3 regions of the Enterococcus sp. AMC1251 genome follow, and region 2 is predicted to be linked to each of the others. Evidence: riboswitches for the same ligand, from Rfam matches in the RefSeq annotation. Region 2 holds a riboswitch; each other region holds the start of a gene.
What was found. Region 2 has a riboswitch for magnesium ahead of mgtA (magnesium-translocating P-type ATPase). Riboswitches for the same ligand answer to the same signal wherever they lie in the genome.

Region 1: it holds a riboswitch for magnesium, as region 2 does, so the genes downstream of both, AC4BBR_RS10360 (phosphatase PAP2/LCP family protein) here and mgtA (magnesium-translocating P-type ATPase) in region 2, are expected to answer to the same signal.
Region 3: it holds a riboswitch for magnesium, as region 2 does, so the genes downstream of both, AC4BBR_RS12935 (LCP family protein) here and mgtA (magnesium-translocating P-type ATPase) in region 2, are expected to answer to the same signal.

Annotation. Positions count from the first base shown of each region.
Region 1 covers NZ_CM177098.1:2,185,549-2,190,467, forward strand. The annotation lists gene AC4BBR_RS10360 (phosphatase PAP2/LCP family protein) at 1-928, opposite strand, end outside; M-box (ykoK) riboswitch at 1,202-1,369, opposite strand; gene AC4BBR_RS10365 (hypothetical protein) at 1,820-2,554, opposite strand; gene AC4BBR_RS10370 (hypothetical protein) at 2,586-2,882, opposite strand; gene AC4BBR_RS10375 (hypothetical protein) at 2,872-3,165, opposite strand; gene AC4BBR_RS10380 (hypothetical protein) at 3,436-3,747, opposite strand; gene AC4BBR_RS10385 (EndoU domain-containing protein) at 3,774-4,919, opposite strand, start outside.
Region 2 covers NZ_CM177098.1:1,398,645-1,403,563, forward strand. The annotation lists gene AC4BBR_RS06485 (LysR family transcriptional regulator) at 1-24, opposite strand, end outside; M-box (ykoK) riboswitch at 1,078-1,248, shown strand; gene mgtA (magnesium-translocating P-type ATPase) at 1,366-4,026, shown strand; gene AC4BBR_RS06495 (response regulator transcription factor) at 4,854-4,919, opposite strand, start outside.
Region 3 covers NZ_CM177098.1:2,743,141-2,748,059, reverse strand. The annotation lists gene AC4BBR_RS12945 (DUF4809 family protein) at 1-143, shown strand, start outside; gene AC4BBR_RS12940 (DUF4303 domain-containing protein) at 207-704, opposite strand; M-box (ykoK) riboswitch at 971-1,139, shown strand; gene AC4BBR_RS12935 (LCP family protein) at 1,337-2,251, shown strand; gene AC4BBR_RS12930 (FAD-dependent oxidoreductase) at 2,417-3,751, shown strand; gene AC4BBR_RS12925 (AcpB/EbpR/MafR family transcriptional regulator) at 3,741-4,919, shown strand, end outside.

The DNA.
Region 1 (4,919 bases), 790 kb from region 2:
GTTTTAGCTGATCGTTAACAGTGACTACCATAATTGTATTTGCTCGAAAGTCTGTTTTTCGCTTTGAATCATTTGCAATCCCTAAAAGTAAAAAACTAACAGGTTCATTACTCTCTAATTCTACTGTTTTAGTAGGTCTATTAAGAGGCTGATAGATTTTATCTGCGGTTTTTTGAACATTTCTAAATACACTAGCTGCATAAAAAGAGGTTCCCGTAACAATCACCAAAATGATCGTTAATACACTTAATACTATTCGTTGTATAAATTTTGTTTTTGCCTCAGTTGTTGAGAATTTTTTGTTTAGATATATTTTTTGAAGACAAATGTATGAACCATTCACCCAAGTATAACTTAGAAGAAATCCTCCTATGACATCACTAGGATAGTGAACTCTTAAATAGATTCGACTCAGTCCAATTAATAAGACATACACTAGCAATGCTATTTTTAGTACTTGATATTTTTTTTGATCTTTTGAATACACTATTGGTAAGATCAATAAAACAGAACACACTAGACACATTGCTAAAAGAGAGTGACCACTTGGAAAACTGTACGAAGTCCTTTCAGCCAATTGTTCTACGTTCGGTCTTGTTCGAGCAATAGAGTGTTTGAGAATAAATCCTAAGACGCTAACCACAAACACATTGCTACTCATCCAAAATGCTAAAATTCTTTGCTTTTTTCTCCATAGAAGGAAAGAAAAAAGGAAACTTACAGCGAATATCGGAACAATCGTAGCTGTTTTAGCAAATGAATTAATGATATTCGTAACGAGCTCATTAGGTTTCCAATTAAATTTATAAATAGATGAATCTAAATAATTAAACCATGAACTATTATTGACTACTAAAAAAGTGAGCACTAAAAAAAACAGTAAACCTAAGATTGCAGGCGTTAACTTTTTTTCTTTCGACGTATACATGTGATAAATCCCTTCATTGTTGCATTCAGTTTATTTTTGCTTATCAAATTATTTGGATAAAATAAATATTTTGATTATTTTATGAATTTACATTTATAAAAAAATAAAATAACACTTAAAATCATATTTCAAAAGACATACGTATTCTAACAGAGTATTTCTTAATTATTCGTGTATGCGCGAAAGTAGATAACTAAAGATTATGTACTTGATTATCAATTCTATCGTAAGAAAACAAAAAAGCCAAACAATTCACTACGACGTTTGACGTTCAATCAATCTCATCGTCCGAGTTTTAGCACTATACAACGTAAAGAAAAGTTCTTAGCTATTTTATGAAAAGCCTTAATCCGACAATTCCTATTTTACACATTGGCGTCTTTCGACGTTGCTGCGCAATAGCTTATGTTTGTATAGGAGCCTCACCTAACAAGGTTAGTTAATTATTTATTTTTTAAATAATAACGCTGAAAAGAATATTTTTCAAGTAATTTTAAAAGTCTTTATTTTTTCTTAATTAAAAAAATGGCTCTATACTTTCTGATATTGGTGAGAAATCACCGGCATCTTTTTTAATGTCAAATAATAGAAAAGACACCTTTATATTCTTTAGAATGAAGTCGGCTAAAACATTACTTTCGATGAATTTTTTTAAAAAAAGAACGCATTAAGGGTCGAATCTGCCAAGTATTTTCTGGTACATTGATTATTTAGTTCACTCTTGTCCTCATCGTGGCATCAAAGAAGACACAAACCTTATTGAAAAGTGCTACTTGATCTCGAAGAAAGCTTCACTTTCTTCGAGATCATCTAAAAATACCACGTCTATGAGCAAAATTGCCGTCAAAAGAAGGTCTCTGTTTCTTCTGTTTATCGCGTATTGAAACAGTTCTATGAACCCCAAAAAATTAATCGGCTATTCTTGCCAGAAACCCTTGTAAACAGATCTTTCCCGCATAAAGCATCACTGATATTCTTTCCACCTGTGCTTAGCCCCAAAGCCACCATAATTGGTAACGGTAATGCGCCGTTTATGGCTAAGAGTACAGCTAAATCCTTTATTTCTTCTTTTCTAGAATAGTAATCAAAAGAGGTATCCGCAAAAGCCATATTTTTATACTCTTCAAAACTAACATCACCGATTTGTTGCTTCATCTGATTATATTCTACACGAAGATAGTCCGTTAGGGGAGAACTATTTCCTAAAAGATCTTCTAGTGTCACTTTCATTTTTGGCATAGCGACACCTTCGCTATTTACGCCGTTAGAAAATGACCCTCTTGCCATTGTTTCGTAGCCCATGATGTTCATGTTACTTAATTTCTCTATCAAGGAATCCATCGCATTGTAAAATGGCTGATCTACTCCGCCAGAAAGTGTGTCTGGTACATGTTGAATAGCTTGTTGTAATAAGATTAATCGGTTTTCTAATTCTTCATAATTTGTATTACTAGCTGTATCTATGTCTATAGCGTGATCCACATCATATGTGTCGCAAAAGCTTTTTGCATCATCACTGATACGATCCGCTTCTGCGAGCCATTGGAATAGACCTGAGCTGGTTAATAGGACGATTCCTTCAGATAGCGATTGCCACTCACCTTCTTTATATTTTACATCTTTCATACCTACCCTCATTTCCTAAAACTACTGACTATTATTTCTCCTTTGACTTTATGTCGCTACTGACCGATTGATCCAACTCCACAAAGGTTTCTCCTGCATAGGTCACATACTCTCCTAATCGAGCATAATGGGAAATCAATTCTTCCATGCGAGCTGTCACAACATTGAACAGTGCGACTTGTCCTTGCGCCATTCCTTCCACATAATACTCACTTCCTGTAATAGTTTGTAAGGAACTGTAGGATGATTCTAATTCGCTAACAACGCTTTGAATCTTACTTGTAATATCGGATAACTCACCAGGATTCACTGTAATTTTATCTGCCAAACCAATTCACCAGCCCTTCCGTTTTATCTTTTGGTCCTTCATAAGGAATTTTTAATTGGTCAACTAGCCAGTTATTGACCCAAAACTGACTGACTCTTTTTAATTGTTCATTGTCCAATCGATACAACGTCCCTTGAGACACTAACAAAGCATATTCAGCTTTAGCCAAGTTCTTCGCTTGCTTCTGAATGCTTCCTAGAACGACTGCGGCATCGACGCCTTGTTTCTGTAACTCTTCTAAGGTTAGTCGCGCTCGTCTTGAACGAAATTCTTTTTCCTTCATCGGTTCATTAGCCATATAAATCTAAAAAAACATAACATTTTGTAAAAAGTTCATATTTATTTAGATTAATCGGCTATTAGGGATGAAAATAGCCTTAACTGAATTAAAAAAAGACACTTTCCAACTAATAGAAAGTGTCGTGTCTTGAACTTTTGTACAATAAATACAGCTAGCTTTTTTAGCTACTGGCAACTTGATTAGTGAGTTACTTCTTAACTAGTCAAGGCTTTACTAACTGACACTAATCAGGTAGTAAAGTGCCTTTTGTATTTAATTTTCAATGTAACTTTCAGCATCATCAATAAAAAATGCTAATTTCAAATCAGGATACTTTTTATCAAGTTCTCTCAAACAAGAAATAAATTTTCTACTTTGTAATTTTTCGGAAACATCATCAAAAACCGAACTAATTAATAATATATCTTCTTTAGAACAGTTCTTCAAATAATTGATAGTTTCATCTTCACTTATGGATAAAATATTGGTCAAGTTTGCCCAACTTTTTTCAAGCCCAAAGTCATCTTCTTCATTTATACTTCTTCGTTCTTCTAAATTTTCTTTAATTTGATTAGATATATTCATAATTTTTCTCCCAATTAAATAATTATTTATGGTTGTTTCGTACCATCTGGAAAAATGGTTCCAATTTTTCCATCAGTTTTTATTATACCAACTCGTACACCATTATAATCTCCAAAAATAACTTCACCATTTTTAGCACTTGCAAAGTTTGGTTGGCTAGTAATATGTTGTCCTGCACTCTCTATATCTTTACTTGTCCAATTTTCTGGAAACCATGATTGCCCTGTTCCAGTACGTTTAGATGGTGTTTTATGGTGTGGTACATTTCCAGTTCTAACACCATTAGGGTAAGTTTTTTCAATATTTATTTCAAACCCATTTTCTTTTAAGAAATCAATGTTAGATTGTCCATGTCCGCCACCTTTCATTTTGGACACTTTACCTGTAGAAGGATTGACAGTAAAATCTCCGACATTTGCATGTTTCAAACTTTGTTCAGGAATTTCAACTTTAGGTACTTTAGCCCCACTGGCTTTCTCTGAAACAACCACCTTCGTCGTTCCTTTTCGTGGTCTAAGTCCTTTATACGTTCCATACCCCGCCAAGGCTACATCCGCAATGCCCGATAATCCTCGTAAAATACGGTCTCCTGCAGATAGCTTTTTGCCTGTAAATAGATCTTTTCCTCGCCACGCATCACTGATATTCTTTCCACCAGAAGTCAGTCCTAACGCCACCATGACTGGCCACGGTAATGCGCCGCCTATTGCTAGTAATGCACCATTTATCACTAATGTTACAGCTAAATCCTTTATTTCTTCTTTTCTAGAATAGTAATCAAAAGAGGTATCCGCAAAAGCCATTCTTTTATAGTCTTCAAAACTGACTTCACCGATTTGTTGCTTCATCTGATTATATTCTACACGAAGATAGTCCGTTAGGGGAGAACTATTTCCTAAAAGGTCTTCTAATGTCACTTTCATTTTAGGCATGGCGACACCGGCACTATTTACGCCGTTAGAAAATGACCCTCTTGCCATTGTTTCGTAGCCCATGATGTTCATGTTACTTAATTTTTCTATCAAAGAATCCATCGCATTGTAAAATGGCTGATCTACACTACCAGAAAGTGTGTCTGGTACATGCTGAATGGCTTGTTGTAATAAGATTAATCGGTTTTCTAATTCTTCATAATTTGTATTACTAGCTGTATCTATGTCTATAGCGTGATC
Region 2 (4,919 bases):
AAATTCTAAGTGTTTCAATTTCATTTCCCCATCTCCTTCGTTCAAGTAAAGATAAAATACTAATCACATACAAGATAAAATAAATTTCGATAAAATAGTTATTTTTTTGAAAAAATATATAAAAAATTAATAATATTTATTGTTAATTTAAAATGAATACAATCTGTCTAGTAAGGTAAAGAGTTGTTGAAAATAAATAAGAAAAGAGCCTCTTCAATTGACGATAGCATATCAATTGAGAAGGCTTTTATTAGTATATTGTCTTCTAATAAGAAATGATGAATGTTAGATTTTGCATGAGGCCGAGACAAAAGCGTTTAGCTCCGAGAAGTAAGAGGGCATTCACGAAAATTACTTGTCCAATTTTTGTGACCAAGTAGGTACTATTCTACATCAGCTCGTACCTCGCTGTGTTTCACAGCAATTTCAGCTTATTTCCGAAGCCATCAACTTCTAAATGCTTTAGCACTTAGAGAGTAACGGAAGCAACGTGTCTTTCAGACACCTTGTATTGTGCATCATCGAATCACTTTGTTCTTCGTGATTTACAACAATGTGATCGGAGCGAAGCGTAGTCGCTGCTTTTTTCTCGCCGTTTATTCGGATTTAGAGCGTGAAACAAAACTGATCTTTCGTTTTGTCCCACGCTCTATCCATTATATTGTTGATAACGAATTTAAACCATTTCATTTTAATTTTAACGCTATTACTTTTTAGGTTGATAGAAAAAAATTGTTTATAGAGGATGAGGCAAATAACTGGCAGGATCAGAAGGAACCCCTCGTGTTTTTCAGGGTTAAATGCTTCTGACCTGACGTTTACTTTGTAAAAAGGGATATGGATGGTTACATAAACGAAGTTGGGATATTCGTCTATGCAACGATCATAAATAAAAATGATTAAATAGACCCTCTCTTTTTAGTCATATATGTATTTTTTTTTACAAATAATTTGTTGAAGAATATCAAAAATATTCTGATCCTAAGAAGACTTACTAAACTATATTCAAAAAAAGTTATAGTGGTATAAGTTTTTATGTCTATAAAATAATGACATAACTCATTAGAATGATAGTGTAATTCTTCTTGTTAGGTGAGGCTCCTATACAAACACAGGCTACTGCCCAAAAATGTCGAGAGACGCCAATGGGTAGAACAGGAATTGTCGAACGAAGGCTTTTCTTAAGGTAGCTAAAAGCAGATGCTTTTTACGTTGTATAGTGCCAAAACTCAACGATTACGAAGACTCACGGCAAAGCGGGCTGAGTTTTCAGTGCGCTCTTTTTGTGTGGAAAGGGTGTGGTTAAAGTGCCAGAAGATAGTTCGATAGAACAGGAATCAACTAAAAGAAAAGAGGATAATCCAAATGCAAAAAGAAATGAAGAACATGATCCATGAAAAAGCTTATCAAAAATTAGCTAATTTATCTATTGATAAAGTATTAGAAAGTTTTTCCTCCTCATGGGATGGATTAAAAGCCAGGGAAGTTCAACGCTCAAAGGAGCAATTTGGTGTCAATAAAATCACAGATGATAAAAAGAAATCATTTATTTATACCGTGATAAAATCTTATGTTACACCATTCACTGTTGTATTGATGATTCTTGCAACTATCTCATTTTTTACTGAATATGTTTACGCTGATCCAAGTGAAAAAGATCTTGCTGGGGTTTTGATCATGTTGGTCATGGTTTTACTGAGCGGTACAATGACACTAGTCCAATCCGTGAAATCAAGCAATGCTGTCAGCAAACTACAAAATATGATCCAAATCACAGCAACAGTCACAAGAGAAAACAAAGAAATGGATATTCCGATGGATGAAGTTGTTTGTGGCGATTTAGTCAAGCTTTCAGCTGGCGATATGATTCCAGCAGACTTGCGGTTGATTCATGCTAAAGACTTGTTTGTTTCACAGTCAGCTTTGACTGGAGAAAGTTTTCCAGTTGAAAAGAAAGTTAAGAACTTTGTTTCTGCAAATAACAACCAAACGGATTTCGAAAATCTATTATTTTTAGGCAGTAACATAGTCAGTGGTAGCGGGGTTGGAGTAGCTGTTCGTGTTGGTGATAATACATTATTTGGAAAAATTGCCCAAGATGTAGCAGATGACGAGAAAAAAACAAGTTTTGAATTAGGCGTGAATAAAACCACGTGGTTGTTGATTCGTTTTATGATGGTCATTACGCCAGCCGTATTTCTGATCAACGGAATTACGAAAGGCAACTGGAGTGAAGCGTTGATGTTTGCGATTGCGACAGCTGTAGGACTTACACCAGAAATGCTTCCGATGATCGTTACAACCAATTTAGTCAAAGGTTCTAGAGACATGGCAAAAGAAGGAACAATCATGAAAAATGTCAATGCCATTCAGAACTTTGGGGCGATGGATATTTTATGTACGGATAAGACTGGAACGCTAACACAAGACAAAGTTATTTTAGAATATCATTACAATACTTCATGCCAAGAAGATCGTGAAGTGCTACAGTCGGCTTTTTTAAATAGCTATTTTCAAACAGGTTTACGTAATTTGATCGATAAAGCAATTATTGAAGCGACATCAAAAGAATTATCCATCGATGAAGAAGATTACTTTAAAATTGACGAAATTCCTTTTGATTTTAATCGTAGAAGAATGAGTGTAGTAGTCAAAAATAGAAGATCCAATCAAAGTTCTTTGATTACTAAAGGAGCAGTTGAAGAAATGTTACAAGCTTGCTCTTATATCAATCAACATGGAAACATTATCGCACTCACTTTAGATAGAAAAAAACAAGTTTTAAAAACAGTGAAAGAACTAAATCAAGATGGCTTACGAGTATTAGCAATTGCAGATAAAAAAGTCAACAATCAATTAGATGATTATTCTGTAGATGATGAAAAAGAACTGGTGTTACAAGGTTATCTAGCATTTTTAGATCCTCCTAAAGAAACAGCAGCAGCTGCCATCAATGCGTTAAAAAGTAATGGTGTTTCGGTAAAAATTTTAACAGGTGATAACGAATTAGTTACGCAATCGGTTTGTAAAGAAGTTGGTCTAGGGACGGAAAAAATGATTGATGGTTCAGCGATTGCTAAATTATCCGATGTTCAATTAGAACGAACGGTCAATGAATACAATATTTTCACAAAAGTAACTCCTGATCAAAAAACAAAAATCGTTAAAGCGTTGAAAAAAAACGAGCAAACAGTTGGATTTATGGGAGACGGAATCAATGATGCTGGTGCGATGAAAGTATCTGATGTGGGCATTTCTGTCGATACAGCAGTTGATATTGCCAAAGAATCAGCAGATGTCATTTTACTGCAGAAGGATTTAATGGTTTTGGAACAAGGAATCATATCTGGCCGCAGAGTGTTCAGTAATACAATGAAATATATCAAAATGACGGCAAGTTCTAATTTTGGTAATGTGTTTTCTGTTATTCCAGCAAGTATCTTTTTACCATTCTTGCCAGTTGCACCCATTCAGTCACTTTTCTTGAACTTGATTTATGATACATCGTGTATGTCAGTTCCTTGGGACAATGTTGATGCAGACTATCTAGAGAAACCTAAGAAATGGGAAGCAAAATCGATAGGTTCATTTATGAAATGGTTTGGACCAACAAGTTCAATTTTTGATATCGTGACCTATCTATTTATGTATTTTATTATCTGTCCGACTATCTTAGGTGGAAGTTTCTTCTCATTAACAGCTGATAAACAGTTAGTGTTTATTGCAATTTTCCATGCAGGTTGGTTTATTGAATCACTATGGTCACAAATGTTAGTGCTTCATGTCTTGAGAACACCGAAAATTCCATTCCTTCAAAGTAGGGCGTCAGGAATACTCACGCTAGTGACTTCGATTGGAATTTTAGTTGGTACCACCTTGCCATTTACCAATCTGGGCGCAAGTATTGGTTTTGCACCGTTGCCGGGAAATTACTTCTTCTATTTGATTCCAACAATCGTTGCGTACTTACTTTTAGTAACGGTAATCAAAAAGATATACATGAGAAAATATCAAGAGTTACTCTAAATTAAACCAGTTATGGCACTTTGGATTCTATAGAAGAATCAAGGTGCCATTTTTTAAGCGTCAAATTGTAGAATTTATTGAATCAAATTTGAACATTTTAAGAGTGAAGATGGTAAGATAAGATGCGTCTTCTAGATAATTGTATAAATAGTAGAAGACTTCTAAATTGGAAGAATAAAAAAATTAAAAAACGATACAAATAGTATTACAGCTTACATACATATTCCATTTTGTGAACACATATGTTACTACTGTGATTTTATGTTCTTTCAAAAGTAAAATTGAAGAGCAATTCCGTATAAAAAGCTGACAGATAAAAGAAGAATCTTTTTAAATTAAGGGACATTCTTTTTTGTTTTCTTAGCGTATATGTTCTCTATGTTAGTGTCATATTTTTGCAAAATAATTGTTTATATGAATGCGGTATGGAAAAATGGTATGGTTTTAATTATTAAAAAGTTAAGTAAGGTCTTAAAAAAGTACATAAGTGACTATTTATATAATAATATTTTAAGGAGATTCTGTACTATTCTTGATGAAAAAAAGAGAGATGATTTGATTTCGATACATAATAAATAAGTGTAATAACTTGCGAAGTAAAAAATTGATGTACTTGTGTTTATTATTGGTTTGGCATTAGCCTCTCTAATCGTTTCTATACATTAAACTTTGATTTGACAATTTTTCTGGCGTTTTCTATTTTTGTTAAAAAAGTAAGTAAAAGTATACTGTTTTTCCAATGATATTAAACATGAAGTAGTTAACACAGCCAATTATGTTTAACAATTAGAAATAAGAACGACCAATGACTCATTATGAAATATAAATCACTGTAATTTAGTACTTACAATACCTAACTCTATCGCTTTCAATACAGATGCGAGGGCAGAAGT
Region 3 (4,919 bases), 1.3 Mb from region 2:
AATATGATTTTTTGACTTATTCGAATAATGCAGTGACAATTGAAACAAAAGATCAAATTATAGATGAAAAAAAGTTAACAGAAAAAGTGAATGAAATCTTGGATGTTCTTTTCAATGTGGAGAAATTAGCGTTTAGTAATTAGACAAGTTTGTAAAAAAATTGAGGTCGGGACGAAGTAAGAGTGATGTCCCGACCTGCTTTTTTGTTATTCTATTTGAAAAAGTTCTGACATCCCTACTTTTTCAAATCTTTCTTGCGAATCAGAAGGACTCTCATCATGATCGTAAACCAATAGCTTGAAATCCTCTGTTTTTGGGATTCGTAAGTATGTTTCACTGTCAGTTAAAAGGATGATTTGCTGGCAAAGCCACTCAAGAACCGTTTGGATATCTTGATCATCTTCTACCCAATCATCAAACAAGTGCAGAGAAGCAAAGCGCTGATTTTCATCCCAGTCTCTAGAATTGTATTTCGTATCTTCTAATTGTGATTTGCTATGGCCCTTACTCATATAATAATTCGTTGTTTCTTGCCAAAGTTCCACAGTATTAAAACAAAGGTTGATTTCACCTTCTTCATGAATATTGCAGTCTAAAGCAAAGGCATAAAACGTTTCATCAGGATGATCTAATAAAAAGTTATCGATGCTATCTGTCAAAAAGTTGAAAAAGAATTCTTGCTGCTTTTCTAAAAAATAGTCCATTTTGCATCCTCCGTATGTTATGTCCTTTAAACATTGAAACAGATAGTAGTATGAATGTCTATCTAAAGTTGATTTTTATAATAAGATAGCTGTTTTTTAAGAAAATATAAAGATTGTTTTATTTAATAGTATCTGTTATTATATACCGCTTCTATTTAAAGTACAATTATAGAGCGTTCTATTAAAAAGCATCGTTATGAGTTTAGATTATTTAGCTAAAATTTAATTTGACTTTGTGATTCGATACGCTTATAGTTTAAATTGAATTAAATACTTGTTAGGTGAGGCTCCTATATAAACACAAGCTACTGCTCAGAAATGTCGAAAGACAGGTACGGGTAGGACAAGATTCGTCGAATTAAGGCGTTTTTCAAAGTAGCTAAAAGCAATGCTTTTTACGTTATATAGTGCTAAAACTCAACGAAGAGAAGATCTGGTTAAATTGTAAATCCATGAAATATTATGTGTTTACCTTCTCCTGTAATCTAATCCCTTCGCTGAGTATTCTTGGTGAGGGATTTTTTCTTTTATCTAAGAAAAATTGGAGCTAATTAGTTTCATGTGCTATACTACGCTTTGCTTTAAATATGAAACAAGTCTAATCAATTTTTATGTTTAGAAAGGAATAAACAATGAAAAAATCTGTAAAAATAGTGACAATTGTCTTGTTATCGACCCTTCTTGTAGTCGTGAGTGCAGGCTGTTATGCAGCAGTATCATTTCAAACGGCAAAAGAAAAAAGTGGATCCAAACTTCCTAATATAAATCAAAATTTTACTGGTGATGAACAAACGAGTGATAAAGAGCTGACGGTTATGGTTGTTGGGAATGATTCTAGAGACGATGATGAAGATCAAGGTCGCTCAGATACGTTGATGGTCGGTCACTATGATGGGAAAACGAAACAGCCAAAACTGATTTCAATCATGAGAGATAGTTATGTAACATTTCCAGATGGCGGGCAAGATAAAATAAACGCTGCATACGCATATGGTGGTGCACAAATGACAAAAGATGTGTTGAAGATGAATTTTGATTTGCCGATCAATTATTATGTTGTCTTAGACTTTAAAGAATTTAGTGATATTATTGATGAGCTTTATCCTAAAGGGGTCAAGATTGACTCTGAAAAAGAGATTAATTTAGATGGCGTGGATATTCCTAAAGGAGAACAAATATTGCATGGAAATAGTTTATTGCAATATGCTCGTTTTAGAATGGATGAAGAAGGCGATTTTGGTCGTATCAGACGCCAGCAACAAGTGATGGATGCGCTAATTGAGCAGTCTAAAGATTTAATTCCAATTTGGGAATTACCTCAAGTCGCTGGGAAAATGGTTGGAAAAATCGATACAAATGTGCCGACGAGTTTATTAATTGATATAGCAAAGGATTTTCTTACTGGGAAAGTGAAACCTTTAAAATCACTCTCCGTTCCAGTTGAAGATTCTTGGAACTTTAATGATTATACTGAATCAGGAAGTGTAATCGAGCTTGATGAACAAAAGAATGCTGAGGCGATTAAGGCATTTTTGAAAGATCAATAAAACGTCATTAAATAATAAAAATGATTCGTTTACTCTCTTATTTTTATAGTGAGTAGGCGAATTTTTTTGAATTGGTAAAATATATCGGCTTATTTCTATGCGTTGTGATCTAGCGTGTGCTATTCTTTAAGAAAACGGTTTATTTTATAGAAGGAAGGTTTTATTGTGAAAGTCGTGATCATTGGTGCTTCATTTGCCGGGGTTTCCGCTGCTTGGTCGATCAGAAAAAAACATCCCGCAGCGGAAATTCATTTAATCGACAAGCAACGTACAATTGGCTATCTGCCTGGAGGAATTAGTCTTTATTTTAATGAAACGATTGATCTTTTGAACATACCTAAGTTTATTTCAGAAGAACAGTTAATAGATAATGGTATTTGTTTGATGTTAAATTCAGAAGTAGTTAGCATCGATTCAAAACAACATATCCTCACTTATGAAAAACAAGAATCAGCATTTTTTATGTCATTTGATAAGTTGATTTTAGCTACAGGCTCTAGTCAATGGTCTCAAAAAATTCTTGGTAGTGATTCCGAAAAAGTTTTAAAATATAAATTTTTACCTGGGGCGCTACAAGCTATCGAACATTTGGAAAGTAGTACTAAGATAGCTTTGATCGGCGGTGGTCAAATTGGTGCAGAAGCAGCAGATACGTTGCTGAAAAAAGGGAAAGACGTGCATCTTTTTGAACGTATGGATTATTTATTATTTAAGTATTTTGATAAAGAAATGATTCAGCCCGTTCAAGCTGAAATGGTTTCTCGTGGCGTTGTCTTCCATTTTGATGAGACGGTTGAAAAAATAATAGATACAGAGAAAGAGCTTCTCATCGAGACGAAAAAATCCCAACTAATCTGTGATAGCGCTATTTTTGCTATGAATGTCCGTCCTGATTTAAGCTATCTAGATGAGCACATCAAGATGCATACGGATCAAACAGTTTTAGTGAATGAGTATTTACAAACCTCTCAAGAGAATATTTTTGCGATTGGCGACTGTATTCAAGTTCCTTACAGTTTATCAAAAGAATCCTTTTACATTCCATTAGTAAACAATGCGGTGAGGTCTGGATTAGTGGTGGCTCAAAATCTTGTAGAACCCACCACGCCTTTTATCGGCTCAATTCGTACAATCGGAACAAAACTTGTGGATTATTATGTGGCAAGTACTGGCTTGACTGAAGCAGAGGCGCTATTTTATACACAACCGATAGCTGTTGCTCATGTTCAGCAAAAAAGTTCTTTATTTTCTGGCGGTGAAAAAATACAGGGAAAAATTATTTTTGAAAGAGATAGTCATAGATTACTAGGAGCCCAATTGGTTTCAAAGGCGGATATCTTAGAGAAAATCAATACACTAGCGCTTGGAATTCAAGTCGGCCAAACACTTGAGGAGTTTTATCAAAAAGATTTTTTGTATCATCCGTATTATTCTAATGTGATTGATGTTACCAACCAATTAGCTTTTGAGGGTTTGCGGAGTGTTGCAGATGAAGATTGAGAAATTATTAGATAGAAAAGAAGCGAGAGAAGTTGGGATTTTAAAGAAAGTTATCATCGCTGGTGGCCGTATTACGGATACTGATTTGCTCGATTATTTAGGTATTTCAAAGGCTTCTTTGGAAAGTGATTTAAAGGAGTTAGGTTATTACTTAAAGCCTTATGACAGAGACTGCAAGCTATTTTATGATGGTCAATGCGTAGCAATTCATATGTCAGATAAGTTTTCGATCAGTAAAGTTTTGGATGATTATGTTCGAGCGTCGATCAAGTTTCAGTTGATCGATTACTTATTTCATTATCGTGAATTTACTATTGCACAGCTGACCACCAAATTTATGATCAGTGAGTCTTCTTTGTTTCGAAAAATCAAAGAACTAAATCTCTTATTAGAAGAGTTTGAACTTAAAATTGGTAATGGTCAATTAAAAGGTGAAGAACTGCAAATTCGTTATTTCTATTTTCAAATATATTGGTTTTTGACTCCTTATGAGCAACATCAAGAAAAAACATTAACAGTTCAAAACACTAGAATTATTGAGGCACTGGAAAAAGCGTTATCTCTTTCTTTTGAGGAACATAGCAAATTGAAAATTAGTTTATGGTTGACGATTAGTAAAAAAAGAATTGTGGTTCAATCAAAAATATTTAAAAAATTATATGCTAAACGTCAGATGTATGAACAAGATCCTTTTTTTAAAACCTTGCGTTCGTTTGTCTTACGTTTTTTTAGCCGATATCCGCTTGAAATTGATGAAGAAGAGAGTCTCTTGCACTTTGTTTTTTTAATGAGTATGTCTGTTTTATCCGAGTCAGATTTTACAATGTATAATTTAATTCGAGGTAGGCGTACACCAACTTCATTAGCAGATACATTTGTCTTAGAGCATGTAATTTTGTATTATCGTCCGCAAAAATTTTTCCCAGAATTAGAGAAAAAAATTTTTTATTATTTCTCGCAAATTCATAGTCGATTGTATTTTTTTAAAGGTGAATTGGAATTGTTTGACCGAGAGAATATTTGGCAAAAGGAACAGCATCTTTCTAGCCACCAGCTGGCGGATTTTTCTCGGATTCTTTTAGATAAAAGTTTAGAATGCTTTGGGGAAAGGTATCAAACGGGTAATAGTTTATATGAATGGTCATTGGTGAAATATCTTAGTGTACTG